One region of the Porticoccus sp. GXU_MW_L64 genome, then DNA from elsewhere that is predicted to be linked to it. Evidence: predicted binding sites of a transcription regulator. Region 1 holds the regulator's gene; the other holds the start of a gene.
The links. The regulator PhoB, encoded in region 1, activates phosphate uptake and scavenging genes when phosphate is short. The targets are predictions, from matches to a motif close to TGTCATAAANNTGTAACA.
Positions count from the first base shown of each region.

Region 1 (15,086 bases):
TTCAGGCCGGGGGCGTTTTTGGTGTCCCAGGCCTCAAAAGCAGCGCGATCAACCCCGGCGCCGGGGTTGATGACATTGGCCACCAGCAAAGCGATGGCGACGGCAATGGCGGTGGTCATCAGATACAGGCCCAGCGTGCCCCCCGCCAACCGCCCCATACGGGCACTGGCACCCATTGCCGCCGCACCGCAGGTGAGGGAAAAAAACACCACCGGAATCACCGCCATTTTCAGGCAGGCGATAAAAATGGAGCCCGCCGGGTCGAATACTCCATCCACCAGCCAGAATTCCCCGGCACTGGCCAGCCAACCGGCGCTGGCCGCACCATTAATGGCCACGCCAACAGCCATGCCTGCGATCATGCCAATAAATATTCGTGTGGTGAGTGTCATGGGAGTGTTCCCTGTTAGTGAGCTAAAACCATACCTGTCATCGCGAAGGAGCGAAGCGACTGCGGCGATCTCCAACCTGGCACTCCGAAAGTCAGGAGATTGCCACGTCGCTACGCGACTCGCAATGACGTGCTCTACAGACCAACCCGAGGCACAAACTCCGGCAGCGGCGTCAGTTCGCCTGTCTGCTGCCAGCCATTGCGCCGAGCCTGCTGCGCCAACGCCTCGATGCGTTCGTCACCAAGAGGGTGAGTCGCCAGAAAGGTGGCCCATGCCTCAGGGTCGCCGTGAGCCTGTATCAATACCTCAAACAACTCTGTACTGCCACCGGTGTGACCGTAGGTATTATTCAGTGCCAACAGGCCATTTTCATCGGCGGCGTGCTCCTGGTTGCGGCTGAATTTCAACAGTGTCAGGTTGCTGCCAAGCCCCACTACCCAACTGCTCAACTGACTGTCGGAAAAACCACTGATGGCGGCCAGGGCCGTGGTTACCACCACACCACGGCCAAGCGACATCAACGGGTCGCGATGGCGCACATGGGCAATTTCGTGGGCCATCACCATGGCCAGGGCATTTTCGCTGGGGAGCTTTTCCAGCAAGCCGCGATGCATCAACACATGGCCACCCAGAGTAGCGGCGGCGTTCACGGTATCATCGTCCACATAGTGAACAGTGATCGTCATGCCCTCTGGCAAAGGCGCGTTAGCCACCAGTTTATCCGCCAATTCTTGCAGGTATTGTTGGATTTGCTGATGGCGCGGGGACGGCTCGGAAACAGGCAGCTGGCTGATTACCTGCTGCGCCAATTGCCGCTCCACCGAAAACGGCACAAACTTGACCAGCCACCCGGCCAGCAAACTCAACAGCAAAACCACCGCCAGGGTAATGGCCCCAACCGTAGCCAGCATCCAGGCAAATTCTTTCAGCGGATGCTGTTTCGACACATTGATGCCTTCCGGCACCTGGGGATTTTGGTATTCCAATATTTGCCAAATTTCCTGTGCTTTGCCTGTGGGCATGTGTACCTGGTGGATTACGCTTGCGCTAACCCACCCTGCACCTTAACCCCGGACGGCCATAGGTTGGGCATCGATCTGTTTGGGCGCCACCAGAGCAGTGCCATAGGCAAACACTTCCACACTGCCCACCTGCTGTTGCTCGCCCTTGGAAATGGAAGCGGTTTCCAGCCTGACGTTAAAAATCATCTCCGCCCCCAGCTGCCGGGCCTGTTCTTTCATGCGCAGCAACGCCTCGCGCCGGGCCCGTTCCACCAGGGTTTCGTAGGCACTTACCCGGCCCCCGAGCAACGCCCGCAGACCCGCCATCACCTGTTTGAAGTAATCCACCGACACCACCACATTGCCGGACACCAGTTGAGCATTGGCAACGTCCATGTCCGCTGGCGGCGTCTTGGCGCTAAATGTCAGGGTATCTGCATACTGGCGCTCTCGCTGGATAATGGACTTGAAGTGGCGCCGCTCGGCCATACGGCCAAAGAAATACCCCAAAAACAGCAGCGCCAGAAAGCCTATAAGGTTTTCCATGGCTACTGCTCCTCAACCACCACCGCCGTGCCGTACACAAACAGCTCCGCAGCACCGGCGGCCACCGACGAGGTGGAGTAGCGCACATTGATCACCGCGTTGGCACCAATGGCCTCCGCCTGGGCCTGCATGCGCTGAGTGGCTTCTTCGCGGGATTCGGTAAGCAAATCTGTGTAACTTTTCAGCTCACCACCAAACACATTCTTGAAGCCGGCGAGAATATCCTTGCCCACGTGCTTGGCGCGCACAGTGTTGCCCTGCACCATACCCAGATGTTTGACGATGGTTTTGCCCGGTACGGTTTCAATATTGGTAATAATCAAGGTTCCTTCTCCTGTGTTGTCGATGCCCTGATGATGCAGCCTTACTGAATCCCACGCAACTGTATCCAGCCAGCGGCAAGGTCGTTAAAATGCCGCTTTCACTGTGGATTGCCCCGTGCCTGTATCCCGATTTTCCAACAAACTGTTCCACCGCGAACCCGCCTGGCGCAGCTACCGGCGCGTACCCCGCAACAGCATTCCACAGTCCCTGCGACCCTGGTTGCTGGACCAGGGGTCGCTTACCGAACGCCTGATCGCCGCCAGCGACAATTGTTTTCGGGTACAAGTGCTCAATCAACGCTGGCAACTGCCCCGGCTGTCGGAGTGCCGCCTGTTAAACCTGCCAGGCCGCCACCACGCCCTGGTGCGCGAAGTGATTCTGTATGGCCGCGACCAGCCCTGGGTATACGCCCGCAGTGTACTGCCCATCACCACCCTCACTGGCCGCTTGCGAGCCATGCGGCAACTGGATAACCGGCCACTGGGGGCACTGCTGTTCAACGACCCAACCATGAAACGCACCCCCATGGAAATTGCCTGCCTGACCGCCGGCAACAGTGTGGTGCCGGCACAACTGGGGGAATTGCAACATCCGCTATGGGGGCGGCGCTCGGTATTTCGGCTGGACAGCAAACCGCTGATGGTGAGTGAGATATTTTTGCCGGCTTTCCCTGGATATAAGCCGGGGTATGACTAGCCCCCGCTAATTTTACGCGCTTGAACTCACCGTTAATGGCCAATTGATGCCCGTGCTTTTATCATAGCGGCCAATTCAACATTCCCCGCTGCCATGAACCAACCCCTAAAACACCGCCTGCCCCACTTCCTGCGCCTGATGCGCTTTGACAAACCCATTGGCACCTTGCTGTTGCTGTGGCCCACGTTGTGGGCGTTGTGGTTGGCGGCGGGGGGCTTTCCCGACTGGGATGTACTGGTGATTTTTGTACTGGGGGTGACGCTGATGCGGGCGGCGGGCTGTGTGATTAACGACTACGCCGACCGCCATATCGACGGCCATGTACAGCGCACCGGGCAGCGCCCCATTCCCAGCGGGCTTGTCGCCCCTCGCGAAGCACTGCTGCTGTTTGCCGGGTTGCTGTTGGTGGCATTTGTACTGGTGCTGTTTACCAATGGTTTGACGGTACTGCTGTCGCTGGGCGCTGTTCTGCTGGCGGCCAGTTACCCCTTTATGAAGCGTTACACCCATTTGCCCCAGGTGGTGCTGGGGGCGGCTTTTGCCTGGGCAATTCCCATGGGCTTTGCCGCACAAACCGGGGAATTGAACCCGGCTCTGTGGGCGCTGTACGCCGGTGTCGTATTGTGGACGGTGGCCTACGATACTTTTTACGCCATGGTGGACCGGGACGATGATGTAAAGCTGGGAGTAAAGTCCACGGCAATTCTGTTCGGCGACCAGGATCGCGCCATGATTTTAACGCTGCAAATTCTCTGCCTGTTGGCACTGTTGCTCACTGGCAAAAACTTCGACCTGGGCGCCTGGTTTTACGGCGGCGTGGCAGTGGCCGCGTTGCTGTTTATGCATCAACAGAAGTTGACCAGAAACCGTGACCGGGACGCCTGCTTCAAGGCATTTCTGAACAACAATTGGGTGGGTGTTGCGGTGTTTGTTGGTTTGGTGCTGGACTATCAGTTGTAGACCTCTGTCGTTCTGAGCGCCGCGACAAACCTTTTACTGCTGCGACTACCGAGACCCTTCGCTGCGCTCAGGGTGACAGGAGAGCAGGCGGCTTGTAAATCTGGCTTTTATCCCCATATTCGTACTTCACACGGCGACTCCCCAGCAAAGGCTATTCCTATGTCAATTCAAACGAACTCCGTAGTTTCCATCCACTACACCCTTACCGACGACGACGGTGTGGAGCTGGACTCCTCCACAGGCGGCGAGCCACTGGTGTATCTGCACGGTGCCGGCAATATTATTCCCGGTCTGGAAAGCGCTCTGTTGGGCAAGGCCACTGGCGATGAGCTGAAAGTGGAAGTGGCACCCGCCGAAGCCTACGGCGAATATCAGGACGGGTTGGTGCAGTCGGTGCCGCGCAATCTGTTTGGCGAAGACCAGGAAGTACAGGTGGGCATGCGCTTTCAGGCGCAGACCGACAACGGCCCCATGTCGGTGGTGATCACCGATGTCAGTGACGACACCGTCAGCGTAGACGCCAATCACCCGCTGGCGGGCAAAACTCTGCACTTTGACGTGGCCGTTGCCGAACTGCGCGACGCCACCGAGGAAGAGCTGGCTCACGGCCACCCCCATGTGGGCGGCAACTGCGGGCATTGAGCGTTGTCCCAGACTCAAACAGTCACCTGTCACCCTGAGCGCAGCGAAGGGTCTCGACGCTGACCCGGCCTACGCTCAGGATGACAGGGTCTCATGACACAACACCCCCACCCCTGTAATATTGCTGTCACACTGCCGTCATCTAATAGCCTTGGTTTGTTATTTACAGGTGGAGTTATGCAACAGGCGACCATTCTCGTGGTGGACGATGAAGCCCCCATTCGCGACATGATTGTGATGGCGCTGGAAGTGGCGGGTTACAAATGCCTGCAGGCGGCCAATGCCCAGGATGCCCACGGGCTGATTATCGACGAGCGCCCCGACCTGGTGCTGCTGGACTGGATGATGCCCGGTACCAGTGGTATTGAGCTGGTACGCCGCCTCAAGCGCCAGGAGCTGACCAACCGGCTGCCGGTGATCATGCTCACCGCCAAGTCCGACGAGGACAACAAGATCCAGGGCTTCGACTCCGGCGCCGACGACTACATCACCAAGCCCTTCTCCCCCCGCGAGCTGATTGCCCGCATCAAGGCGTTGCTGCGCCGCAGTGGGCCGGAAGCGCCGGAAGAACCCATTGCCATCGACGGCCTGTTGTTCGACCCCATCAGCCACCGGGTGAGCATCCATGACGCGCCCATTTCCATGGGCCCCACCGAATACCGCCTGCTGGAGTTCTTCCTCACCCATCAGGAGCGTGTGTACAGCCGCGACCAGATTCTCGACCACGTGTGGGGCGGCAACGTGTATATGGAGGAGCGCACCGTCGACGTGCATATCCGCCGCCTGCGCAAAGCACTGAGTGTTGATGGCCACGAACGTTTCATTCAAACTGTGCGCGGCGCAGGCTACCGTTTTTCCACCAAGGTAGCCGAGCAGAGCTGACAACCACCGCCACTACCTATCGGCACCTTGGGGAGTCCCCGGCTTGAAACGAAGCCTGCACACCGAAATCCAGCGTATTGTGTTATTGCTGATTGGCCTGTTGCTATTCGGTTATTTCAACGGCCACTTGCTGATTACCCTGCTGCTGGGCTGCCTGGGATACATCGCCTGGGGATTTATCAAGATTCAGCAGATTTACCGCTGGCTCGACAATGGCGCTCGCGGCCTGCCGCCAGAAGCCACCGGTGTGTGGGGGGATATGTCCGACAGCCTCTACCGGCTTCACAAACGCGTGTTGCGCAGCCAGCACAATCTTCGATCCCTCACCATTCGCATTCAGAAAATAACCGACGCCCTCAGCGACGGCATTTTGATTCTCGACCGCAACCGCGCCCTGGAATGGTGGAACCCCTGCGCCGAGCACTTGCTGTCACTGCAACCGGGCGACCGCTATCAACCCATTGTCAATCTGGTGCGCGAACCCGATTTTGTGGAGTTTATCCAGCGACAGGAATTTGGCGAGGCCGTGGAAATACGCGCCCCCGGCAGTATTACCCGCATTCTCGCTTGCAGCGCCGCAGCCTTTGGCAACGACGAAGTGGTGCTGGTGGTGCGCGACATCACCCGGTTGCGCAATCTGGAAGAAATGCGCAAGGAATTTGTCGGCAATATCTCCCACGAACTGCGCACCCCGCTGACGGTGATCAGCGGCTACCTGGAGAACCTCACCCAGCTGGACGACACACTGCCGAAGCCAGTCAGCCGCGCCATGGAACAAATGGGCCAGCAAACCAAACGCATGCGCAGCCTGGCTGACGACCTGGTGATGCTGTCGAAGCTGGAATCGCTGGAGCGGCACGCGGGCAAAAAAGTAGCCCCACTGGAGCCCATGCTGGAACAGATTGTCACCGACGCCGAAGCGCTCAGCGAAGGCAAACACCGCATTACCCTGCACGGCGGTAAAGGCCTGGCCCTGCGCGGCAAACGCTCACAACTGCACAGCGCCGTTTCCAACCTGGTGTTCAATGCCGTGCGCCACAACCCGGAAGGCTGTGACATTGCTATTCGTGTGGAGAACAACGACACCACACTGCACATTGATGTCGAAGATAACGGCATTGGCATCGACCCGACTCACCTGCCGCGCCTGACCGAGCGCTTTTACCGCGTGGACGCCAGCCGCACCTCCAGCTCCGGCGGCACCGGTCTGGGCCTGGCCATCGTCAAACACGTGATGCTGCGCCACGAAGGGTCGCTGGAGGTCGACAGCACCCTGGGCAAGGGCTCGGTATTCAGCTGCCGGTTTCCGAAAAGCCGGGTGGTGGGATAAAAAACTGCGCTCGATTTAACATACCCCGGGTTTCGCTACGCTCCACCCGGGCTACAGGGAATTTTCTTAACTATCCCGATTCTGAAAGTACTCCTGGGTACCATGACTGCTGATGGCTTTTGAGATGCGCCGCAAGGCCACCGCGTAGGCCGCGTTGCGCAGTGCTACGCCCTCCGCCTGATGCACCGCCCACATCTTGTCAAATGCCTCGGTGAGAGTTGCGAGCAGGCGTTCGCGCACTTCTTCCAGGCTCCAGGCCCAGCCCTGGCGGTTTTGCACCCACTCAAAGTAGCTGACAATCACACCGCCGGCGTTGGCCAACACATCCGGCACGACCCGGGTTCCCTGCTGTTCCAGCACTTGGTCGGCAGCGCTTTCGATGGGCCCATTGGCCACTTCCACAATCACCGGAGCCTTGATTCGCTGGGCATTGCCTTCATTGATAACCCCTTCCAGGGCCGCTGGAATCAGCAAATCCACATCCAGCTCCAGCAGCTCTTCGTTGCTGATACGCTGATGCTCCTGCAGGGTACAGACCGAGCCATCGCAATACACCGCCTCCAGCTTGCGCTGTTGCTGTTTGTGTTGGTACAGGCTTTCAATGTCGAAGCCCTGCTGCGAATAAATACCGCCTTTGGAATCGCTGATGGCGACAACCCGGTAGCCTTCGGCGTGCAACAGTCGCGCCACGTGATAACCCGCATTGCCAAAACCCTGCACCGCAACGCGGATGTCTGCGGGTTTCCAGTTGAGTTTTTCCGCCAGTTGTTTGGTGACAATAAAAGCACCGCGGCCGGTGGCTTCGTCGCGCCCAAGGCTGCCCCCCAATTCAATGGGCTTGCCGGTAATCACACCGGGGGCTTTCTGGCGCTGGATACGTTCGTACTCATCCGCCATCCAACCCATAATGCGGGCGTTGGTGTACACATCGGGGGCGGGAATATCCCGGCTCGGGCCCACCACATCCACCATGGCGCGCATGTAGCTGCGAGACAGCCGCTCCAGCTCCATGGGCGACAGGGATTTCGGATCCACAGTAACCCCGCCCTTGCCGCCGCCGTAGGGAATATTGGCCAGCGAGCACTTGATGGTCATCCACAGTGCCAGCGCCTGCACTTCCTCCAGGGTAACGCCGGGGTGGTAGCGAATACCCCCCTTGGTGGGCCCCAATGCGGAGTTAAAGCGGCAACGGTGGCCCACAAACACTTCGGTGCGGCCATTGTCCATACGCACCGGCAGAGCAGCGGTAACCGTTTGCTCCGGGTAATTGAGGGCCTGCAAGACTTCCAGGTCAATACCGGCTTCCATTCCCAGGCGATTGAGGCGGGATACTGCGTCTTTGAATACATCCATTGAAATCTCTCCATAGTGATTTTTGTTATTGGTACGACCGTATAGTTTATGCAACGATCCATCTACCGAGCCAGATAAAAAAATTTATTGTGGGAATTAATTTTTACAACAGCATAGACCAATTTCCGGCCGACCACTGGAACACCTTGCTGGGCAGCGATTACCCCTTTTTGCAACATGGTTTTTTACAGGCACTGGAGGCCAGTGGCAGCGTGTGCACCGACACCGGCTGGCAACCCCGGCACCTGAGCCTGCACGAAAATGGCCAGCTTGTCGCCGCCCTGCCCCTGTACGAAAAATCCCATTCGTGGGGGGAGTATGTGTTCGATTGGAGCTGGGCCGATGCCTACCAGCGCCTTGAGCTACCGTACTACCCCAAGCTGCTGAGCGCCGTACCCTTTACCCCCGCCACCGGCCCCAGAATGTTGCTGGCCGCAGGCGGCGACCCCGCTCCACGGGTTGCCGCCATCGCCGATGCCCTGCGCCAATACACTCGCGTACAGGGCTGCTCTGGCGTTCATTTACTGTTTGCAAATGCCGAACAGGACGCATTGTTAGGCAGCGTTGATTTTTTACAGCGCCGCAGTGGTACCCAGTTCCACTGGTTTAATAACGACTACAACAACTTCGAGGATTTTCTGGCTCGCTTTAACGCCCGCAAGCGCAAAACCCTCCGCAGCGAACGCCGCAAAGTGCAGCAGCCCGGCCTGAATATCGAACGGCTTGCAGGGCCGCAAATCAGCGATAAGCTCTGGGATCAATTTTACCCCCTGTACCACCGCACTTACCTGAAGCGCAGCGGCGGCACCGGCTACCTGAACCGGGAGTTTTTCCAGCGCATTGGCAAGGCCATGGCAGAGCAAATTATGCTGGCGACCGCACGCGACGACGGCGGCGAACTGATCGCAGGAGCACTGTTTTTTCGCGACAGTGAAACTCTGTACGGACGCTATTGGGGCACTGCCCGGGAAATAGACGGGCTGCATTTTGAACTCTGTTACTACCAGGGTATCGAGTACGCCATTGAACAAAAGCTGCAACGCTTTGATGCCGGCGCCCAAGGGGAGCACAAAATCCGCAGAGGTTTTGAGCCGGTGGAAACCTGTTCCTATCACTGGCTGGCGGATGAGCGGTTTAACGGCGCTGTTGGTGAGTTTATAAAGCAGGAAGGAGAAATGAACCGGCGCTATATGGCAGATGCGGAACAGTACTTACCTTACAAATAGATACCTTACAAATAGATACCTTATAAAGAACGTCCCTCTACATTCCGTATGGCGACAAATGAAACAATATGCCAGTCTGGTCGAGATCGCCGCGCTACGCTCGCGATGACAACTGTTTACACCCTCCGTCATTGCGAGGGCGCGCAGCGACCGCGGCAATCTCCATCGGATTACTGTCATTCTGCTTGAAATTACCCAACTGTATTATTGGCCTTGAAAATGCGCCAGTTGTGGTCCCATCCCCCGCAGCCCTTGTAAACCTCCCGTGTGCAACGCCACAATTTTTGAGCCCGCCGCAAAGTAGTCAGCAGCGATCATGTCAAACAAACCGTAAAGCATTTTGCCGGTGTACAACGGCTCCAGCGGAATGTCGCTGTGAGCCTTCCAGTCATCCATAAACGCCACCAGCTCCCGGTTGAGCCTGCCGAAACCACCGCAGTGATAATCGTGTAGCACGCGCCAATTTTTTTCGCTGCAATTTTCGGGCAGCCAATCGCGAATATCCGAGTCCAAAACCTGATTATTTTTCACAACAGAGAATCCCAATACCGTTGTTCGCTCACCGACACCGGCGATCAACCCGGCCATGGTTGCGCCGGTGCCGCAGGCGGTGCACAGGTAGTCCATATCTGTTATCTGCCTGGTCATTTCCTCACCCAATTCTGCGCAACCTTTTATCGCCAGTGAATTGGCACCCCCTTCCGGAATTAAAAAGCCGTTGTCGATGGTGGCCATTAACTGCTGACAAAAATGATTATCGTGACGGCGGCGATAATCGCTGTAGCTTAAAGATCGCAACTCCATACCCCAAGCGCTGGCGTCTTGCAGCATGGCATTTAACGGCACGGGCAACGGGCCGCGAACAAAACCCACCGTTTTCAAACCGCTTTGTTGACCGGCATAAGCCAGGGCATGAAGGTGGTTCGACCAGACACCGCCAAAGCTGGCCATAGTTGCAAAGCCCTGGCGTTTTGCGTCACTCAGATTGTGTTTTAGTTTGTGGTATTTATTGCCGGAGATTTGAGGGTGGCGCAGGTCTTCCCGTTTGACCAACAGAGTGATTTTCTTTTCCTGTAGCAAATCACTTTTTACTGTTTGAATGGGAGTTACTGCCCGCATTTTTATTTTTCAAAAACCAGCAATCGGTTGTTGGCTGGCATTTCATAATCCTTCACCAGGGACATACCCTGATCAGCAGCCAATTTTTCGACCGCTTCAAAATCACGAATTGCCCGGTGGGGTGCCTGCTCTTTTAGCCAGACATCAAACCGGGCATTGCTTTCGCTGGTGTATTTTGCATCGTAATTGAAAGGGCCGTAAATACAAAAACGGCCACTGGATTGCAAAAGCCCCCCCACATGAGCAAACAGGTTTTGCACGCTTTCCCAGGACATAATGTGACAGGTATTGGCGGTGAATACAGCGTCGATATTTTCCAGCGCCCACTTGGGCATATCCGCATCCAACAGCAGGGGCCGCTGCAAATTGGCACTGGGGAACTCATCAATCCACTGATTGATGCCGCTGTGGTTTTCCGGTAAATCGCTGGTATGCCAGTGCAAGTGTGACAACTGCGGGGCAAAAAATACCGCGTGCTGGCCGGTGCCACTGCCCACTTCCAAAACATGGGTTGAGTTGGCAAAGGTCTTTTTTAAAACCGCAAGAATCGGCGCTTTATTATTTTCGCAGGCTTGGGAGAATGGTTTTTCGATTGTCATTGAATCCAACTGATGTAATTTTTTGTAGCCAAGCTACGATTAAACCTCGTCTCGCAGGAACACCCAATTATTACCCTTCGACTGTTCCGGGCTGAAGTAATAACCGGCGGTATCAAAATTTTTAATATCATCCGGATTGTTCAACCGATTTTTAATAATGTAAGCGCTCATCAGACCACGGGCTTTTTTGGCGTAAAAGCTGATCATTTTGTATTGGCCATTTTTATAATCCTTAAACGCGGGGGTAATGATTTCGGCGTTTAAGGATTTTGTATTTACCGCTTTAAAATATTCATTGGACGCCAGATTGATCAACACCGGCTTTTTTTCTGTCGCCAGCTCTTTGTTCAAAACATCTGTCAGCGTATCGCCCCAAAATTCATAAAGATTCTTGCCGCCTTTGTTGGCGAACTTTGTGCCCATTTCCAGGCGGTAGGGCTGAATCAAATCCAGCGGCTTCAACAGGCCGTACAAACCCGACAGTATCCGCAGGTGTTTTTGCGCCCAGTTAAAGTCGTGCTGGGTAAAACTCTCTGCATCCAGCCCGGTGTACACATCGCCTTTAAACGCCAGCAGTGCTTGCTTGGCGTTTTTTTCGGTAAACGGGCGTTTCCAGCTTTGAAAGCGGTCGTAATTCAGCTGGCCGATTTTGTCACTGACCTTCATCAACGCGCTGATGTCCTGAGGGGCCAACTGACGCAGTTCGCCGATAAGTTTGGCAGAACTGGCCAGAAACTCCGCCTGGCTGTGTTTGTTGGCCACAGCGGGGGTTTCAAAATCCAGGGTTTTGGCGGGCGAGATAATTATGTGCATATTTTTACCTTTGGCGGCTTTATAGGCGCTAAAATTGAAAATGATTATACGTCCAAATTCACCGAAAAGGACTACCAAATGCTGCCACGTCACTGCCTTCTCAGCTTACTGCTCACAACCCTGTTTGCCACCGGTTGCGCCGTCAATCCGGTTACCGGCAAAAAGGAGCTGTCACTGCTCTCCACTCAACAGGAGGTGCAAATCGGCCAACAACAATACCGCCCACAGCTGCAGTCTCAGGGCGGGCGTTACTATGTGGACAACGAGTTGCAGTTTTATATCAACGAGGTCGGCCAGCGGCTCGCCAAAGTCAGCGACCGCCCTGATTTGCCCTACGAATTTACCGTACTCAACAGCTCGGTGCCCAATGCCTGGGCGTTGCCCGGCGGTAAAATCGCCATCAATCGTGGCTTGCTTGGCTACCTGGAAGACGAATCCCAGCTGGCGGCGGTGCTCAGCCATGAGATTGTTCACGCCGCGGCTCGCCATACCGCCGCACGCCTCAGCCAGCAGCAGCTGCTACAGGCAGGATTGGCAGTAGCCGGTGGTTTTGCCAAAGACACCCAATATCAGGGCGCCCTGTCTCAGTGGGGCGGCCTCGGCGCCTCCGCATTGCTGGCCCGTTACGGGCGCGATGACGAACTGGAATCGGACGAATACGGCATGCTGTACATGAAGCGCGCAGGCTATGACCTGCAAGGGGCGGTGGAATTACAGCAGGTTTTCGTGCGCCTGTCGCAAGGGCGCCGCAGCGACCCCATATCCGCGCTGTTTGCCAGCCACCCGCCATCACAGCAACGGGTGGAGGCCAACAAACAACACGCCGCCCGTCTGGGCGCTGCCGGCAACCGCAATCGCAGCCGCTACCAACGTGCCATTGCCCAAATCAAGAAAGACGCTCCGGCATACCAGGCCGCCACTGAAGCACAGGCGCTGTTACAACAAAAAAAACCCAGGGAAGCACTGCAAAAGCTCGACCGCGCCGTGGCCCTGCAGCCAGCGGAAAGTGAATTCTGGGAGCTGCGCGGTATTGCCTGGGAAATGCAAAACAACCTGGGCAACGCTGAAAAGTCTTACACCACTGCCATTGGCAAGAATCCCGCCTACTTCAAACCCCATGTACTGCGCGGACTGGTGCGCCTGCAGCAAAATGAAAACGCCGCTGCGGAACAAGATTTACTCGCCAGTTACCATATCCTGCCCACCCTGACCGCCAGCTACTATCTGGGAGAATTTGCCTACCAACGACAGGATTACACCAGGGCGCGCAAATACTTTACCGAAGCCGCCCAGGGCAACAGCGACCTGTCGCAGAAAGCCCGCCAGCGCATGGCCGAAATGCAACCACCTGCACAGCAACAACAATAGACGTTAAGGCGCTTCTAACAATGCACTATTTTTTACTGCTGCCGTACAAACTCGCACAACATGAATTGGGTATTGTTTGATGTGACCGTGGTCAGCATGGATGCTGACCTCGAGCCCCCATGGATGGGACTTCCTATAAAGTAAGGTGGCGCGTCACAGCAAACAATACCCAATTCATGTCTGCTGGGGGTCTAAGCTCCTCGATGGCCTTATTTTCCAAACAATTCAGGAATAACTTATGGAACAGCAGAGGCTATTTTTAGAGTGCCTTTGAGAACCCGTTCAGTTTCAATTCAGACTGGCCGCTATACACTGCACCGACTCACTGATAACAACAACTGTGGTGCAGACCATGTCAAAACTATTTACCCTGATAGCGGCCATTGCCCTGTGCAGCGGCTGCGCCTACAACAACGCCATTAGCCGTGGCGACCAGCAATTCACCGATGGCAATTACGAACATGCGGTGGCCGCCTACCAGCAAGCGCTGATCAAAAAACCGGATTCCGTCAAGGCACAGCAAAAACTGGCCATTGCCCAGCAACAACTGGATATCTGGAGCGAGCAAATTGCCGCCGCTGCCCAGCGCGCCGACAACAGTAACCTGCCCGCCCTGGCAGCGGCGCTCTATCAGAAACAGGCACAGCTTGAGGGCGACAGCCAGGCCGCTAACCGCGCTGCCGATCTGCGCCAGCAGTTAAGCCGCACCTATCGCCCGCAGGTATTTGTAAAAGGCGCACCGGAATTGCTGGCGGCGACCACAACACCATTGCCGGCGTACCGCGCTGAAATCAGCAATCATCTGCTGCTTGAGGTGCAAGCCTCAGCACCCCGCTTCAACACCGAAGAATTTGATGGCAGCGGCAGCCATCAATACGTCAGTGGCACCATCACCCGCAGCAACCCCCACTACCTGACACTCCAGGACGACCTGCAAACCCTGCATTACAAACTGGAGCAACTGCGCGAAGAACTGCACTATCAGGAGCTGGGCACAGAAACCGAACAGCGCCATCTGGATCGGCTAAAAGGCGCGCTGGATGAACAACGTCGCCTGCTGGCCGCCACCACCGTTGCCGCTGAACAAGTGCACATTCAGCACCGTATTGATGAGCTGACACTGTCCCGCCGCCACAGTAAAGACAAACTGGAGGCCCTGCACCACGACTACGATGATACGCACCACCATATCGAAGAATATCAACAGGAATACAGCCAGCTGGAATACGAACTGGCAGACACCCCCCAAGAGCTGGTAGAGGACGCCTACGCCACCTACGAATACCCGCTGACGGAAGTGGTGCAAAGCGCAGCCCTGACACTGCACTTTCATCAGGCCGGACAGAAATCCGGCGACGAGGTGATTTACCAGTACAGCGATCAGGTGTACAACGGCAACCACAGTGTCGGCCTGCCAGCGGACCCCAGAGAGCCATTGAGCCGCCGGGAAATGCACAATTACCTGAACGACCTGGCAGCGCAACGGGTGGCGGAGCAGGTGGAAGCCACCGCTGCCGCTTACCACCAGAAGATGCTGGACAACGCCCTGGCACAAGCCGACCCACAGCAAAAACTCGACCGCCTAATGCGCTATGCCCTTAGCGGCGGTGTAGTGGACCCCGAACTACAGCAACTGGCCGACCGCCTGCTGCGTTCACAATTTGGTACCGCCGGTACGCTGAACGCGGTGGAGCTGCTCAAGATTTAATCTGTGACTTACCTGTGAGAGTACCCATGAAAAAAATCATTGCAACACTGTGTTTCTTACTGACCTGCGCCTCCCTTAACGCCGAGAGCCGCCATCGCGATATTCAATACCGCTGCATTAACGGCGT
Region 1 covers NZ_JBRKJK010000007.1:168,982-184,067, reverse strand. The annotation lists gene ACVBEJ_RS07480 (dicarboxylate/amino acid:cation symporter) at 1-392, opposite strand, end outside; gene ACVBEJ_RS07475 (M48 family metallopeptidase) at 527-1,414, opposite strand; gene ACVBEJ_RS07470 (YbjQ family protein) at 1,457-1,939, opposite strand; gene ACVBEJ_RS07465 (YbjQ family protein) at 1,942-2,262, opposite strand; gene ACVBEJ_RS07460 (chorismate--pyruvate lyase family protein) at 2,378-2,959, shown strand; gene ubiA (4-hydroxybenzoate octaprenyltransferase) at 3,053-3,919, shown strand; gene ACVBEJ_RS07450 (FKBP-type peptidyl-prolyl cis-trans isomerase) at 4,079-4,561, shown strand; gene phoB (phosphate regulon transcriptional regulator PhoB) at 4,739-5,443, shown strand; gene phoR (phosphate regulon sensor histidine kinase PhoR) at 5,487-6,773, shown strand; gene ACVBEJ_RS07435 (Glu/Leu/Phe/Val family dehydrogenase) at 6,840-8,126, opposite strand; gene ACVBEJ_RS07430 (GNAT family N-acetyltransferase) at 8,216-9,352, shown strand; gene ACVBEJ_RS07425 (1-aminocyclopropane-1-carboxylate deaminase/D-cysteine desulfhydrase) at 9,557-10,471, opposite strand; gene ACVBEJ_RS07420 (DUF938 domain-containing protein) at 10,474-11,070, opposite strand; gene yaaA (peroxide stress protein YaaA) at 11,110-11,883, opposite strand; gene ACVBEJ_RS07410 (M48 family metalloprotease) at 11,962-13,251, shown strand; gene ACVBEJ_RS07405 (hypothetical protein) at 13,604-14,959, shown strand; gene ACVBEJ_RS07400 (hypothetical protein) at 14,986-15,086, shown strand, end outside.

Region 2 (15,086 bases), on a different contig from region 1:
CCGGTGACAAATTCGGTGATCAGGTCGCTGGCGTGGTAGCCGACAATGGTGGCGCCGAGAATTTTGTCTTTGCCCGGCGGGGTAAGCACTTTGACAAAGCCCTGGGCTTCGCCATCGGCAATGGCGCGGTCCAGATCGTCGATGCCGTATTTGGTCACTTCGTATTCGATGCCCTTTTCCTGGGCTTCCGCTTCGCTAAGGCCAACCCGCGCCACTTCCGGGTCCACAAAGGTGGCCCAGGGAATTACCGAGTAGTCCACCTTGTAGCTTTTCAGGCCGGAGAACAGTGCGTTCACTGCCGCGTACCAGGCCTGGTGAGCGGCGGTGTGGGTGAACTGGTAGGGGCCAGCCACGTCGCCGCAGGCGTAGATATTGGGGTAGCGGGTGCGCAGGTAGTCGTCTACCTGAACTGTGCCCTGGGGCAGGGTGTCGATGCCCAGTTCTTCCAGGCCCATATCGGTGACGTTGGCTTTGCGGCCCACCGCAACCAGTACCTTGTCGAAGCTGACTTCCACTTTGTCGTCGCCGGATTCGAGAATGGCCACGTTCTCACCATCGCGCACCTCAAAGGCCACGGTTTTGTGGTTTACCCGCACGTCGATGCCTTCAGAGGCGAATTTTTCCATGACAAATTCGGAAACGTCCGCGTCTTCGCGGGGCATCAGGCGCGGAGCCATATCCACCTGGGTAACTTTTGCTCCCAGGCGCTGGAAGGATTGCGCCAGCTCACAACCAATGGGGCCACCGCCCAACACCAGCAGGCGCTCAGGCAGTTCGCGCAAGTCCCACAGGTTGTCGGAGGTGAGATAGTCCACCTGGTCGATGCCGGGAATGGGCGGCACAAAGGGGCGCGCGCCACTGGCAATCACAATATTCTTGGTGGTGATCACCTGGTCGCCCACTTGCACTTCCCAGGGGGAGATGATTTTGGCGTCACCGGTAACGCAATCCACACCCAGGCCGGTGTAGCGTTCGATGGAGTCGTGGGGTTCGATGTCTTTTACCACCTGGCCAACCCGTTCCATCACCTTGGCGAAGTCCACTTTGGGCTCGCCAGCGGATACGCCGTAGTGTTCGGCATTGCGTACTTCTTTAACAATTTTGGCGGAGCGAATCAGCGCCTTGCTGGGCACGCAGCCGGTATTCAGGCAGTCGCCGCCCATTTTATGGCGTTCGATCAGGGTCACTTTGGCTTTTACCGCCGCGGCAATATAGGAGCTCACCAGGCCCGCACTGCCGCCGCCAATCACCGCCATATTGGTGTCGAAGGATTTGGGCTTTTTGTAGCCTTTGTAGACTTTGGCTTTTTGTACCGAACCGACAATGGCGCGGGCAATAAAGGGCAAAATGGCCAGCAGAACGAAGGAGGCAATCAAGCCAGGCGTCAGCACGCCGGCAACGGAAAATTCGTCTACTGCGCCCAATTGAGCACCGGCATTTACGTAGACGAAAGTGCCGGGCAACATACCAATCTGACTGACCAGATAAAAAGTCAGGGGCTTCATTTTGGTCAGGCCCATCACCGGGTTGATCACGGAAAAGGGCACAGCGGGAATCAGCCGCAGGCTAAACAGATAAAACGCGCCATCTTTTTCCACGCCGCGATTGACGGTTTCCAGATAGCTGCCAAACTTCTTCTGCACCACATCGCCCAGCAAGCCGCGCGCCACCAAAAAGGCGACGGTGGCACCAGCGGTGCTGGCAAAAGATACCAATAATGTGCCCGTAGTAACGCCAAATACCATGCCGCCCATTACGGTGAGCAGTGCGGCCACTGGCAGCGAACACAGCAGCACATAAGCGGCGAAGAAAATCGCCATGGTTAAAACCGGCTCATCGGCGTAGAGTTGTTGGAAATGAGTCGGTGTAATGTAATCACCCAAATCGGTGAAAAAGTAGAGGCAGAGCACAGCGGCCACTACCAGCAGGATCAATATTTTTTTAACAGACATGGTGATGTTCCAGTGAAAATGTGGCCCTTAGAGCAGAAAAGTGGCTGTGGGTTCAATGGCACTCTGTGTGGCGAGGTTTGGGGTTGGCTTTGTGTGACACGCTGTGGATACGTCCATGTAAGCTCGTCGCCAGCATCCCTGCTGGCGGCGGTCACACAAAGCCAACCCCAAACCTCGCAATACCCACCGCGTCAACCGACACAAAACTGTCTAAAATCTGTCATATAAATAGCCGAAGATAATTTGCCCCGAGCCCGCCATGAAAAAAGCCATGTCCGAAAAATTGCCCGACACCGTTGTTGCCCTGCATCCGGAGGCCGGCGACGAGATCAACCTGTCCAACCCGGATTACTACATCAATCGCCACCTGAGCCTGATGCAGTTCAACCTGCGGGTGTTGGAACAGGCGCTCAACGAGGAGTATCCGCTGCTGGAGCGGCTGATGTTCCTGCTGATATTCAGCAGCAATATGGACGAATTTTTTGAGATTCGCCTGGCGGGTCTGCAGCGGCAGATCAACTACTCCCGGGAAAGTGTTTCCCTGGATGGTATTCACCCACAGGAAGTGCTCAAGCAACTGAGCCAACAGTGTCAGGACGGTTTCGACAAACAGTACCGCATACTCAACGACATCCTTATGCCGGCGCTGGAACAGGAGAATATCCGCTTCCTGAAACGCTGCGAATGGAATGAGGGTGTGGCCGCCTGGGTGGAGGAATACTTCCACCGGCAAATCCAGCCGGTAGTCAGCCCCCTGGGGCTGGACCCGGTGCACCCGTTCCCGCGCCTGTCCAATAAAAGCCTTAACTTTATCGTCTCGCTGGAAGGCACTGACGCCTTTGGCCGGGAAATGAACCGTGCCATTGTGCCTGCCCCCCGCTCCCTGCCGCGGCTGATCAAAGTGCCCGGCGAGCTGTGCGATGGCGGCGATAATTTTGTTTACCTGTCGTCCATGATGCACGCCCATATCGGCGAATTGTTCCCCGGCATGACCCCAACCGGTTGCTACCAGTTCCGCCTTACCCGTGACGCCGACCTGGACCTGAACACCACCGAAGTGGAAGACATCGCCCGAGCCCTGCGAGGTGAGTTGCACTCCCGTCGCTTTGGCAGCGCGGTGCGCCTGGAAGTCACCGACGACTGCCCTCAAGAGCTGGTGGATTTTCTGCTGGATCAGGTCAACCTTACCGAGCAGCAGCTGTACCGGGTGCACGGCCCGGTGAATCTGGGGCGCATGATGCAACTGATCAAGGAAGTGGACCGCCCGGACCTCAAGCATCCGCCACTGTCGGCGGCGCTGCCGAAAGCGCTGCTCAACACGGAGACGCCCATTTTCGATGCGGTGCGCAAAGACGATGTACTGCTGCTGCATCCATTCCAGTCGTTCACGCCGATCATCGATATGCTGCGTCAGGCCGCCCGCGACCCGGACGTACTGGCCATCAAGCAGACCCTGTACCGCACCGGCGAGGCCTCGGAGATCGTCGACGCTCTGGTAGAAGCGGCCCGCAATGGCAAAGAGGTAACGGTGGTTATCGAGCTGCGCGCCCGCTTTGACGAAGCGGAAAACCTGCAACTGGCCAGCCGCCTGCAAGATGCCGGGGCGGTAATCACTTACGGTGTGGTGAATTACAAAACCCACGCCAAAACCCTGATGATTGTGCGCAGGGAGGGGCAACAGCTGCGCCGCTACGTGCACCTGGGTACCGGCAACTACCACGCCGGCAACGCCCGCCTGTACACCGACTACAGCCTGCTCAGTTGCGACGAGGAGTTGGGCAGCGACGTGCATAAAATTTTCCAGCAACTCACCGGCATGGGTAAGGCAGAGGGCTTGCAACGGCTACTCAGTGCGCCCTTCAGCCTGCACAAAAAAATCACCCGCATGATTCGCGCCGAGGCCAGTGCCGCCAAAGAGGGCAAGCCCGCACATATTATTATGAAGGTGAACAGCCTCACCGAAGGCAACATTATTCAGGAGTTGTACAAGGCAAGTCAGGCCGGGGTAAGGGTTGATCTGGTTGTGCGCGGCATGTGTTGCTTGCGCCCCGGTGTCGCCGGTTTGTCAAAAAACATTCGCGTGGTGTCTATTATCGGTCGTTTTCTGGAGCACACCCGCACCTACTATTTCGAGAATGCCAGCCCACAACTGTTCTGCGGCAGTGCCGATATGATGGAGCGCAATCTCAAACATCGGGTGGAGATCGCCTTTCCGGTGGAGAACAAAAAGCTGCGCAGGCGCATTCTTGAAGAATTGAATTACTACCTCAACGACAACACTCACAGCTGGGAGCTGCAGGCCAGTGGTGAATATCGCCAGCTGCAACCGGCGGAGGGCGAAGATGCGCACTGCGCCCAGTTGGAATTGTTGGAGAAGTTTTCGGGATAGCGACTATTGGGTGCCAGGCGTGAACGCGGTACCGGTTTGTGCCAGTTTCATCCTGTGCAGGCAAAGTGATGTCATCGTTTCTTATCCACGTTAGAATCCCCTCGCTGCCCATCGGCTAACGAGAACCCTCAGCAATGACCTACCCCAATATAGACCCCGTGGCCCTGGACCTGGGGTTTGTCAAAATCCATTGGTACGGCGTGATGTACCTGCTGGCATTCGCCAGTGCCTGGTTGCTGGCGCGCTATCGCAGCCGTTTGCCCTGGACGGTGGTCAAGCCCAAAGACGTGGAAGACCTGATTGTTTATATCGCCTTCGGTGTGATTGTCGGTGGTCGCCTGGGGTCGGCGTTGTTTTATAACTTTGGGCTGTGGCTGGATGACCCTCTGTGGATATTTCGTATCTGGGAAGGGGGTATGGCATTCCACGGTGGCTTGGTCGGCGTGATCGTGGCCCTGTGGCGTTTCAGTCGCCGTATCAAAAAGCCGTTTATAGCCACTGCCGAATTTATTGTGCCCATGGTGCCGCTGGGGTTGGCTTTCGGCAGGCTGGGGAATTTTATTGGTGGCGAGCTGTGGGGCAGGGAAACCGCCGGCTGGTGGGGCATGGTGTTTCCCAAAGACCAATACCAGTTGCTGCGTCACCCCTCGCAACTCTACGAAATGTTTCTGGAAGGCATTTTGTTGTTCGCCATCCTGTTCTGGGTCAGCCGCAAGCCGCGCCCGGCGGGTTTGATTGGCGGGCTATTCCTGTTTTTATACGGTCTGTTCCGTTATCTGGTGGAGTTTGTTCGCGAGCCGGATGTGGGCATTCCACTGCTGTTTGACTGGATGACCCGGGGGCAGCAATTGTGTGTGCCGATGATGGTAGTGGGGGTTGTGCTGATTATTTGGGCGTGGCGTAAAAACGCAGCAGTGGGTCAACCGAAACACAACAAGTGATCTGCCCGCCATCCCCGCAAAGGTGGGGGCCCATTTTGAAAAATACACAAAATGGTGGATTCCCGCCTTCGCGGGAATGACGTTTGTTGGACAAAGGGGAAATAAATGAAAGCCTATCTCGACCTGTTGCGCGATGTGCTGGAAAACGGCACCGACAAAGGTGACCGCACGGGCACGGGCACGCGCTCTGTATTTGGCCGTATGGTGCGCTACGATCTGGCCGAGGGCTTCCCCCTGCTTACCACCAAAAAGCTCCATATCCGTTCCATCCTTCACGAACTGCTGTGGTTTTTGAAAGGCGAAACCAATATCCAGTACCTGAAAGACAACGGTGTCAGCATCTGGGATGAATGGGCCACCCCGGAGGGGGAGCTGGGGCCGGTGTACGGCTACCAGTGGCGTTTCTGGCCCGATGGCGAGGGCGGCCATGTGGACCAGATCGCGCAGCTGGTGGATGGCTTGAAAAACAACCCGAACAGTCGCCGCCATATCTTTCACGCCTGGAACGTCGCTCAGCTGCCGGACGAGCGTAAAAAGCCCTGGGAAAACGCCGCCCAGGGGCGCATGGCGCTGCCGCCCTGCCATTTGCTGTATCAGTTTTATGTGGTGAACAACAGACTGTCGGCGATGCTTTATATACGTTCCAACGACCTGTTTCTGGGCAACCCCTACAACACCGCCAGCCTGGGGTTTCTCACCCATATGCTGGCCCAGCAGTGCGGTTACGAGCCCGGTGAAATAGTGATTTCCATGGCGGATTTGCACCTCTACCAAAACCATCTGGAACAGGCGCGCACCCAGCTTGAACGTGAGCCTCGGCCATTGCCAAAACTGGTGTTACACCGCAAACCGGAATCCATCTTCGACTACCGTTTTGAGGATTTCGAGATCGTCGATTACGACCCCCACCCCCACATTGCTGCACCCATCGCGGTATAAAGGTTGTTATGAATATCGCTCTGATCGTCGCCATGGCCCGCAACGGCACCATTGGCCGCAACAACGAGCTGCCCTGGCACCTGTCTGGCGATCTGCGCTATTTCAAGGCAGTGACCATGGGCAAGCCGGTGATCATGGGGCGCAAGACATGGGAATCCATTGGCAGGCCACTGCCGGGGCGCACCAATATTGTGATTACCCGGCAAACGGATTGGTATCCGCAAGGCTTCGGCGGTGTGCGCGTAGTGCACTCTTTGGAGCAGGGCTTGCACGTTGCAGAGCAAGTGGCCAGGGCCGATGGCGTTACCGAACTGATGGTGATGGGCGGCGCAGAAATCTACCGCCAGGCATTGCCCCTTGCCAAGCGACTGTACATCACCGAAGTGGATGCGGAGGTGGCAGGGGATGCGTTTTTTCCAATACCTGACTCAAGCCAATGGCAGGAAGTGGAGCGTACCGCTGGGGATGCTGGCGGTGAGTATCTGTACGACTTTGTGGTGTTTGATCGCCGATAACTTGTTAGCGGGAGGCCGCACGTCGCACGTCTGACATCGCACGCTAAGCCCAACGAGCTACCGTCATTCCCGCGCAGGCGATGGATGCTTTCTGACAGCGTGCTTGGTGTTAGCGTGCGACATGCGACGTCTGACGTGCGACCCACAACTGCAATGCACCGAACCATCACCACACTCACAACTTCCATTGTGTTACCCAAAGTAACATCGCAACACCAATAATGCCCTTCAATAGCCCCTTTCGTTGCGAAACAAAGCTCCGGTTGTTAATAATTGCTGCCCCGTTGCCACAAAACGGTGACCCATGCCTAACCCGAAATGGTAGGGCTGCTCGTTATAACTGTTTGATACCCATATCGAGGGACGTATGAAACACTCTTTGAAACTGATGATTGCCGCCGCCGCACTCAGTGTTGGCGCTGCCGGTACGCAGGCCGCTGATGTCGACGACATTCTCAAGGCCGGTAAAAAGAAACTGGCCAACTCTCAGGCGTCGCAAAAGCGCATTGACAAAATCTCGGCCGCTACTGATGACCTGGTGCTGGACTTTCAGACGGTCAGCGATGAGCTGGAAGACACCAAGGTGTACAACCGCCAGAAAGAGCTGGTTATTGCTCACCAAAAATTGCAGATGGACCGCCTCAGGGCGTCGATTGCTGGCATTCAGGATACGGAGCGCAGTATCCCGCCGCTGATTGAGCGCATGATTGAAGGGCTGGAACAGCACATTGCCCTCGACCTGCCGTTCGATATGGAAGAACGTGAAGGGCGTGTAAAACGCTTCCGCGAAGGCTTGGGCGATTCCGGCAAGAGCGTTGCCGAAAAATTCCGCCAGGTGCTTGAGGCCTACCGTATCGAGCTGGAATACGGCAACAAGATCGACACCTACGTCACCGAAATTGAGGTAGATGACGCACCCCAGGAAGTGAATATTTTCCGCATGGGCCGCACCGCGCTGGTGTATCAAACCAAAGACAAGAGCAAGGCGGGCGTTTGGGATCAGGACAGCCGCAGCTGGGTTGCCCTGGATGCCGGTGAGTATCGCAATGCCATCTCCACGGCAATCCGTATCGCCAAGAAAACCGCGACTCTGGATATCATGACCATGCCTGTTAAAGCGCCGGAGGCACAATAATGAACAAGCGAATTCTTAAAAAAGGCCTGATGGCGGTCGCTGCGGCTACTCTGGCGTTCTCTGTCAATGCGGCGGAAGAACAGGAAAAGGCCAAGTCTCTTGATGAACTGCTGCAGATGATTGAGCAGGGCACCATCAACGAGTCCAAAGAGCACCGCGAGCGCGAGCAGCGTTTTTTGCGCGAACAGCGCAACCGTCAAAAGCTGCTGAATGATGTAAAAGCTCAGCTCAATGCTGCCAAGCGCAAGTCCGAGACTCTGGAAAAAACCGAGGCCGCTAATGAAAGGGCGATCGGTGAGCTGCAAGAGCAATACACCAACCGCCTGGGCTCCCTGAAAGAGCTGTTTGGTCACCTGTCCGGCACTTCCGGCGATGTGATCAGCTACCTGGGTGATTCCATTGTCAGCGCCCAGTACCCTGGCCGTGTAGAGCCCATCGACAATTTGCGCTCGAAAATTTCAGGTGCTACCCCTGTGCTGCCGGAAATCAGTGAAATTGAAGGCATGTGGAAGGCAATTCTGTTTGAAATCAACCAGAGCTCCAAAGTGGTGAAGTTCAACACCAGTATTTTCCGCGGCGGTGAAAAAATAGACACGGAAGTGATGCGTGTGGGCAACTACGCTTTGGTCGCTGGCGACGATTACCTGAACTACGACAAGGTAACGGGCAATGTTTCCTCACTGCCCCGTCAGCCTCAGGGTTCCTACACAGCCTCTATCGCGGATCTGGGCAGTGCTACTTCCGGCTTTACCGCCACCGCACTGGACCCCCAGGGCGCTCAAGGGCCAACCCTGATGACCAAGCTGGTTGACCTGCCAACCCTGACCGAGAAGTGGCACGAAGGCCGCATTGTGGGTTATGTGATCAGCGGCGTGGGTGTTGTCGCTGTGTTGCTGGCACTGCTGCGCTTTATCGTTCTGGCAGGCGTTGGCGCCAAAGTGAATGCCCAGCTGCGTGATACCTCTCAGGCCAACACCAACAACCCGCTGGGTCGTGTGTTGAAAGTGGCGGAAGAAAACCCCAACGCCGATGCGGAATCTCTGGAGTTGAAACTGCACGAAGCGGTACTGAAAGAGCGTCCGGCCATCGAGTCCGGCCTCAACCTGCTGAAGATTATCGCCATGGTTGCCCCACTGCTGGGTCTGCTGGGTACCGTAACCGGTATGATTTTGACCTTCCAGGCAATCACCATCTTCGGTGCCGGTGACCCCAAAAACATGGCGGGCGGTATCTCCTCTGCACTGGTAACCACCGTACTGGGTCTGGTTGTGGCTATTCCCACTATCCTGCTGCACACCTTGGTTAACGGCCGCGCACAGCGTGTTCTTCATATTCTGGAAGAACAGAGCGCCGGCATTGTGGCTGAGAACGCTGAGGGTCATTAATCATGGATGCACTGAACGACGCACTCACTGGAATCCAGGACTTCCTGAACATGGGGGGTGAAGTACTCAAGTACTTCATCGTCCCCCTGCTGTTCGTGTTGTGGACACTGATATTCGAGCGCGTATGGTATTTCAAGACCTCCCTGAAAGGGGACGTTCAGGCTGCTATTGATGCCTGGGAGGAGCGTGCTGAACGGCGCTCCAAACGGGCTCACCAGGTTCGCGAAGCACTCATCTCCCGTGTCGAAATGAAGATCGACGAAAATATGAACATGGTGAAAACCATGATTGCCCTGGCGCCGCTGTTTGGCCTGATGGGTACCGTATGGGGAATGATCCACGTCTTCGATATTATGGGTATTACCGGGGGCGGCGACGCCAAATCCATGGCCAGTGGTGTTTTTAAAGCCACCATCCCCACCATGGCTGGCATGGTGACCGCTATCTCCGGTGTATTCGGTAATACTTACCTGGATCGGGTATCAACCCGTGAAAAAGGCCTGCTTGAAGACCATATGACCATGGATCACTGAGTTCAGCCCTGGCGGGGCTCAGTGGTTTTAATTTGAATGGTTTACATTCAAGTCACATAGCAAACGAGAACTGTTATGCGGGATAGAACACGCAAAGGGGAAGCACAGGGTCAATCCATTGACCTTACGCCCATGCTCGACGTGGTTTTTATCATGTTGATCTTCTTTATTGTTACCGCGTCATTTATCAAGACGCCGGGGCAGGATATCGAAAAGGTAGAAACTGTTACAGCGCGACTAAAGGCCACGTCGGTGCTGGTTTCCGTTAACGCCAACAACGAAGTTCACATTGACAAAAAGCCAGTGGAAGACAATGACCTGAAATCCACCATCAAGCGACTTTTTCTGGAAAACCCCAAGGGCAATGTGGTCATTCAGGTGGATGCCAAATCCAACCTGGAAGCGGTAGGCAAAGTGTACGATGCGGCCAAAGACGCCGGTGTTGCCGGTGTCATCATTGCCACGAGCAAAGGGGAGTAAAACATGAAGGTAGTAAGATTAGGCCTTTCCGGTTTACTGGGCTTTACCATTACCTTTGGCCTGTTGGTACTGATGTACACACTGGTTGCCTCTGACGTTGAGGCTCCCCCGGAAGGGGAGGCCGAAGTCCTTGCCAACATCTTCCAGGCTGAAGAAGAAATTGAGGATAACTTTAAAAAGTTTGACCCTCAAAAGCCGGAGCCCAAAGAGCCACCACCGCCCCGCGTGCAACAGCAAGCGGCGAAAGTGGACGATGTACAACTGTCGGTCAATATTGACGCTCCCAGGGTCGATGCCGGCTTGAATGTTGGTTCCGGTGGCTTTGGCGGTAACAGTGAAGCTCGCCCCATCAAGCGGGTTGCTCCCCGTTACCCACAAAGGGCACTGGAACGTGGCCTGGAAGGTTTTGTGGTGGTGGAGTTCACCGTGTCGGTTAACGGCATTGTGCTGGACCCGAAAGTTATCGACGGCCAGGTGAAACAGAGAGACGGTAGTTACAAACCAAGTACCGTGTTTAACAGCGAATCCCTGCGAGCGGCCAAAAAACTGAAGTTCAAACCCAAGCTGGAAGAAAATCAGCCGGTTGAGTTTATTACCACTTACCAGTTTACCTTTGAGCTGGAGAAAGACAGCTGATGGGTTGTCACAAATCCTGGTAAGTGATTTGCTTTCAGACAAGCGTTAAGTCGGAGTGAGATGATGTTTAGTTTTCACAAAATGGCGATAAAAGCCACTACGGGCGGTGCCTTGGCTCTGGCCATAATGACGGCACCTCCGCTGCTGACACCCTGGGTGGATGTCGGCGCCTCGGCGGAGGCGGCTAGCTGGCCGGAAAAAGTATCCAAATACAAAAAAGAGAAGGAAAAGCGGCGCTTTACACCACCGAGCCAGTCTTTTGGCCGCAAGATCGATCAGCTGTTTAAAGCCGCTGAAGCCAAAGACTGGGATAAATACGGCGACATACTGTCGGGCATGCGTTCAAGGTACGACAAATACGCGCCGGGTGAAAAAGTCAGTTTTCTTTGGAAAGAAATCGAGTATGCGTTTGCCATTGAAGGCATCAAGAGCGACAAAAACCCCAATCACGAAAGCGACTACGGCAAAATCGTCGGCTTTTATGAGAAGTTGCTGACCTTCCATACGGAAATGCGCGAGTCAGCCATTCGCCAGATACTCAGTACTTTGGCGCAAATGCACATGGCGTCCAGCGAATTTCGCAAGGCGCTCAGCTATTATCACGAATGGCTGGGCATGGGGGCGGACGTTACACCTCAGGTGAAATTCCAGATCGGCCAGGCGCATTTCTTCCTGAAAGAATACACGGTATCTCTCGAGTGGATTGAAGAAGCCATCGCCGATGTTGAGGCCAAAGGTGAGCTGCCGAAAGAAAGTTGGTACCGCACCCAAAAAGGCATCTACTACGAAAAGAAAAACCCCAAAAAAGTGGCCAGTATTCTCGAAATTCTGGTTACCCACTACCCCAAGAAGCGTTATTGGCAAGAGTTGGCGGTTATCTTCCAGCAGGACCTGGAACAGCCAGTAAACTCACTGGTTTTGCTGGACTCTCTGTTTATGCAGGATCAACTGACCAAACCCCAGTTTTTGAAGGCGCTGGCTTATGGGTATAACGGCAACAGTGCCCCTTACCAAATGGCCAAAGTCTATCAATATGGGCTGGATAAAGGCTATCTGGAGGAAAACTCCAAGCACCTGAAAGACCTGTTCTTTACTTTGAGCCAGGCGGGGGAGCGCAATAAAGGCATCAAAGTTCTGGAACGCTACATCAAGCTGGAGCCCAAAGATGTTGACATGCTGAACGCTCTGTCCGGAGAGTACACCAGTGCTGGCAGCTACCAAAAAGCGGTAGATACGGCTCGCAAGGCCCAGAAGTTGAAGGATCAGGGCCGGCAGCCCGGGCTCAGTCATATGCGTGAAGGTGAAGCCCTGTTTTACCTGAAATCCTATGCCAAGTCCGCCAAAGCCTTTGAAAGAGCGGCCAAGTTCGAAAAACTGAAAAAGAATGCTCAATCCTGGGCGGCCTATGTAAGAAGCCGCATCAGTGAAATTGAGGCCACCCGCAAGATGGAAAAGGACTTGAAAGCAGAGTTGGCCAAAGGCGTGGGTTAACGCTCTCGAAATCTGGCAGCCTGTCAAAGCCGGTCACTGCAAAGTGATCGGCTTTTTTGATTCCCCCATAGTCGCTACAATCCTTGTTAATTTTTTAGATCGCGGAAGGTACATATGGTTGAAGTAACCGCACAAGATCGCCGCCTGGAATTGCGCTCTCTGCTGGCGGAATTGCAAAGTCAGAATCTGCTGACAAAAGAATCCGTCAACCTGGTAACCGGCAGCACTCGCAGCCGTGAAGAGGCCTTGCAACACCCGCTGATCTATATCGCCAAACAACAGTTGGACGGCTGTGGAGACATGGCCGGGCGGGTGCTGGATCTGGAACGCCTGACCCACTGGCTTGCCGAGCAGTCGGGCATGCCGGTGGTGCATATCGACCCGCTGAAAATACAGGTATCGGCGGTTACCGAGGTCATGTCGTTCGCCTTTGCCAAACGCCACGGCATTCTGTGTGTGGATGTGCTCGGTGATGAACTGGTTATCGCCACCGAAGAACCCTATTCCAGCAGCTGGGTAGAGGGTCTGGAGCAGGTCACTCGCAAAACAGTGCGCCGGGTATTGGCTAACCCGGCGGATATCCAAAAGTATCGCATGGAGTTTTATACCCTGGCCCGTTCCATTTCCGGGGCGGACAAACAGCCCGGTGCCAGTTCCGTAGTCACCAATGTGGAACAGCTGATGGAGTTGGGCAAGGCCGCCAGCCCGGATGCCCAGGATCAGCATATCGTCGCCATTGTCGACTGGTTGTTGCAGTACGCGTTTGAACAACGGGCCAGCGATATTCATATCGAACCGCGGCGGGAAAAGGGCAAAATCCGCTTTCGCATCGACGGCGTTCTGCACCTGGTGTACGAAATGCCCCTGCAAATCATGATTGCCATGACCAGTCGCCTGAAAGTGCTGGGGCGCATGAACGTGGCGGAAAAACGCAAGCCCCAGGATGGTCGCATCAAAACCACCTCTCCGGATAACGGCGAAGTGGAATTGCGGCTTTCCACCCTGCCCACGGCGTTTGGCGAAAAACTGGTCATGCGTATCTTCGACCCGGATGTGTTGCTGCGCAATTTTGCCGAGCTGGGTCTGGTGGGGGAAGACAGCAAACGCTGGCAGCAGATGGTGGAGCGGCCCCACGGCATTGTTCTGGTTACCGGCCCCACCGGTTCCGGTAAAACCACGACTCTGTATTCCAGCCTCAAACAACTGGCCAGCGAAAGCGTTAACGTCAGCACGGTTGAAGACCCCATCGAAATGGTGGTGGACAGTTTCAACCAGACCCAGGTGCACCACAAAATTGACCTGGATTTTGCTGCGGGTATCCGCACCCTGATGCGCCAGGACCCGGACATTATCATGGTAGGCGAAATTCGCGATCGGGAAACCGCGGACATGGCGACCCAGGCCGCTCTTACCGGCCACCTGGTAATCTCCACCCTGCACACCAATGACGCCCCCACTGCCATCAGTCGCCTGCTGGATATCGGCGTGCCCGCCCACCTGATCCGCGCCACTCTCAACGGTGTTATGGCGCAGCGCCTGGTGCGCACTCTGTGCCCGCACTGCAAGGAAACCACCGAGCTGGAGCAGGACGCCTGGCAACAACTGGTACGTCCCTGGAAAGTGGCGCCGCCGAAAGCGGTGTACCGCCCGGTAGGTTGCCTGGAATGCCGTGGTACCGGCTATCTGGGCCGTCAGGGTATTTACGAAATCCTGCCCCTCAGCGCCAGCCTGCGGCCACTGGTGAAAGACGATGGTGATATCGAGCAGTTGAGAGTACAGGCCATGAAAGAGGGCATGCGCACCCTACGCCTGTCCGGTGCGCAAAAAGTAGCGACGGGATTGACGTCTATTGCTGAAGTGATGCGAGTGGCACCGGATTCCGGGAAATAATAGTGGATGTGAATAGCATAAGAGGGGGACGACTGTCTGTGACACGCCGCCTTCTTATTTTCAAAGAAAGCCTCCCTGGGGGCTCGTGGCCAGCATCCCAGCTGGCCGCGGTCACAGACAGTCGTCCCCCTCTTATGCCGCTAAGCACCGTGGTACGCCAATAATGGTGTCTCAACTCAATTCTTTGCTACAAGATCAATGGCAACAAGCCCTGTGCCGTTTTCAAAATGCGTCTCCTGAGTGCGCAGAGCAACTGCATCAGCACTGCCAACAGCAGCCGGAATTTGCCGCCCAGCTACAGCTTTTATGGCGTTGCAGTGACTTTGTCGCCGACTACGCCTGCCGTCAGCCAGTGGCATTTATGGAGTTGGTGAACAGTGGTGACTTACACAGCTCCCGCAGTAATCAACAATGGTGCCAGCGCTATAAAAATGAACTGGCTGATACAGACGATGAGCAACAGCTGGCCAGCGTCCTGCGCCAGCAGCGCAACCGGGACATGGTGCGTATTGTCTGGCGCGATTTTGCTGGCCTCGCTGATCTTGCCGAAACCACCGCAGACATGACTGCACTGGCGCGCTGTTGCCTTGATGCCGCCATCAATTTTCTCTACCCCAATCTGTGTCAGCGCTACGGTGTGCCCATGGGGGCAACCAGTGGCCAGCCACAGCGTATGGTGGTATTTGGCATGGGCAAGCTGGGGGCAGGGGAGCTGAATGTTTCCTCAGACATTGACCTGATTTTTGCCTACCCGGAGAACGGCGACACCGACACCAGCGAGGCTTCGTCAAAACGCAGCC
Region 2 covers NZ_JBRKJK010000020.1:22,562-37,647, reverse strand. The annotation lists gene ACVBEJ_RS13555 (FAD-dependent oxidoreductase) at 1-1,952, opposite strand, end outside; gene ppk1 (polyphosphate kinase 1) at 2,212-4,341, shown strand; gene lgt (prolipoprotein diacylglyceryl transferase) at 4,476-5,282, shown strand; gene ACVBEJ_RS13540 (thymidylate synthase) at 5,388-6,221, shown strand; gene ACVBEJ_RS13535 (dihydrofolate reductase) at 6,230-6,736, shown strand; gene ACVBEJ_RS13530 (DUF3450 domain-containing protein) at 7,104-7,871, shown strand; gene ACVBEJ_RS13525 (MotA/TolQ/ExbB proton channel family protein) at 7,871-9,256, shown strand; gene ACVBEJ_RS13520 (MotA/TolQ/ExbB proton channel family protein) at 9,259-9,789, shown strand; gene ACVBEJ_RS13515 (ExbD/TolR family protein) at 9,865-10,269, shown strand; gene ACVBEJ_RS13510 (energy transducer TonB) at 10,273-10,905, shown strand; gene ACVBEJ_RS13505 (hypothetical protein) at 10,969-12,396, shown strand; gene ACVBEJ_RS13500 (GspE/PulE family protein) at 12,511-14,286, shown strand; gene glnE (bifunctional [glutamate--ammonia ligase]-adenylyl-L-tyrosine phosphorylase/[glutamate--ammonia-ligase] adenylyltransferase) at 14,450-15,086, shown strand, end outside.
Region 2: a site for PhoB is predicted at 2,160-2,177, ahead of ppk1 (polyphosphate kinase 1). Genes of this name have one in related genera too.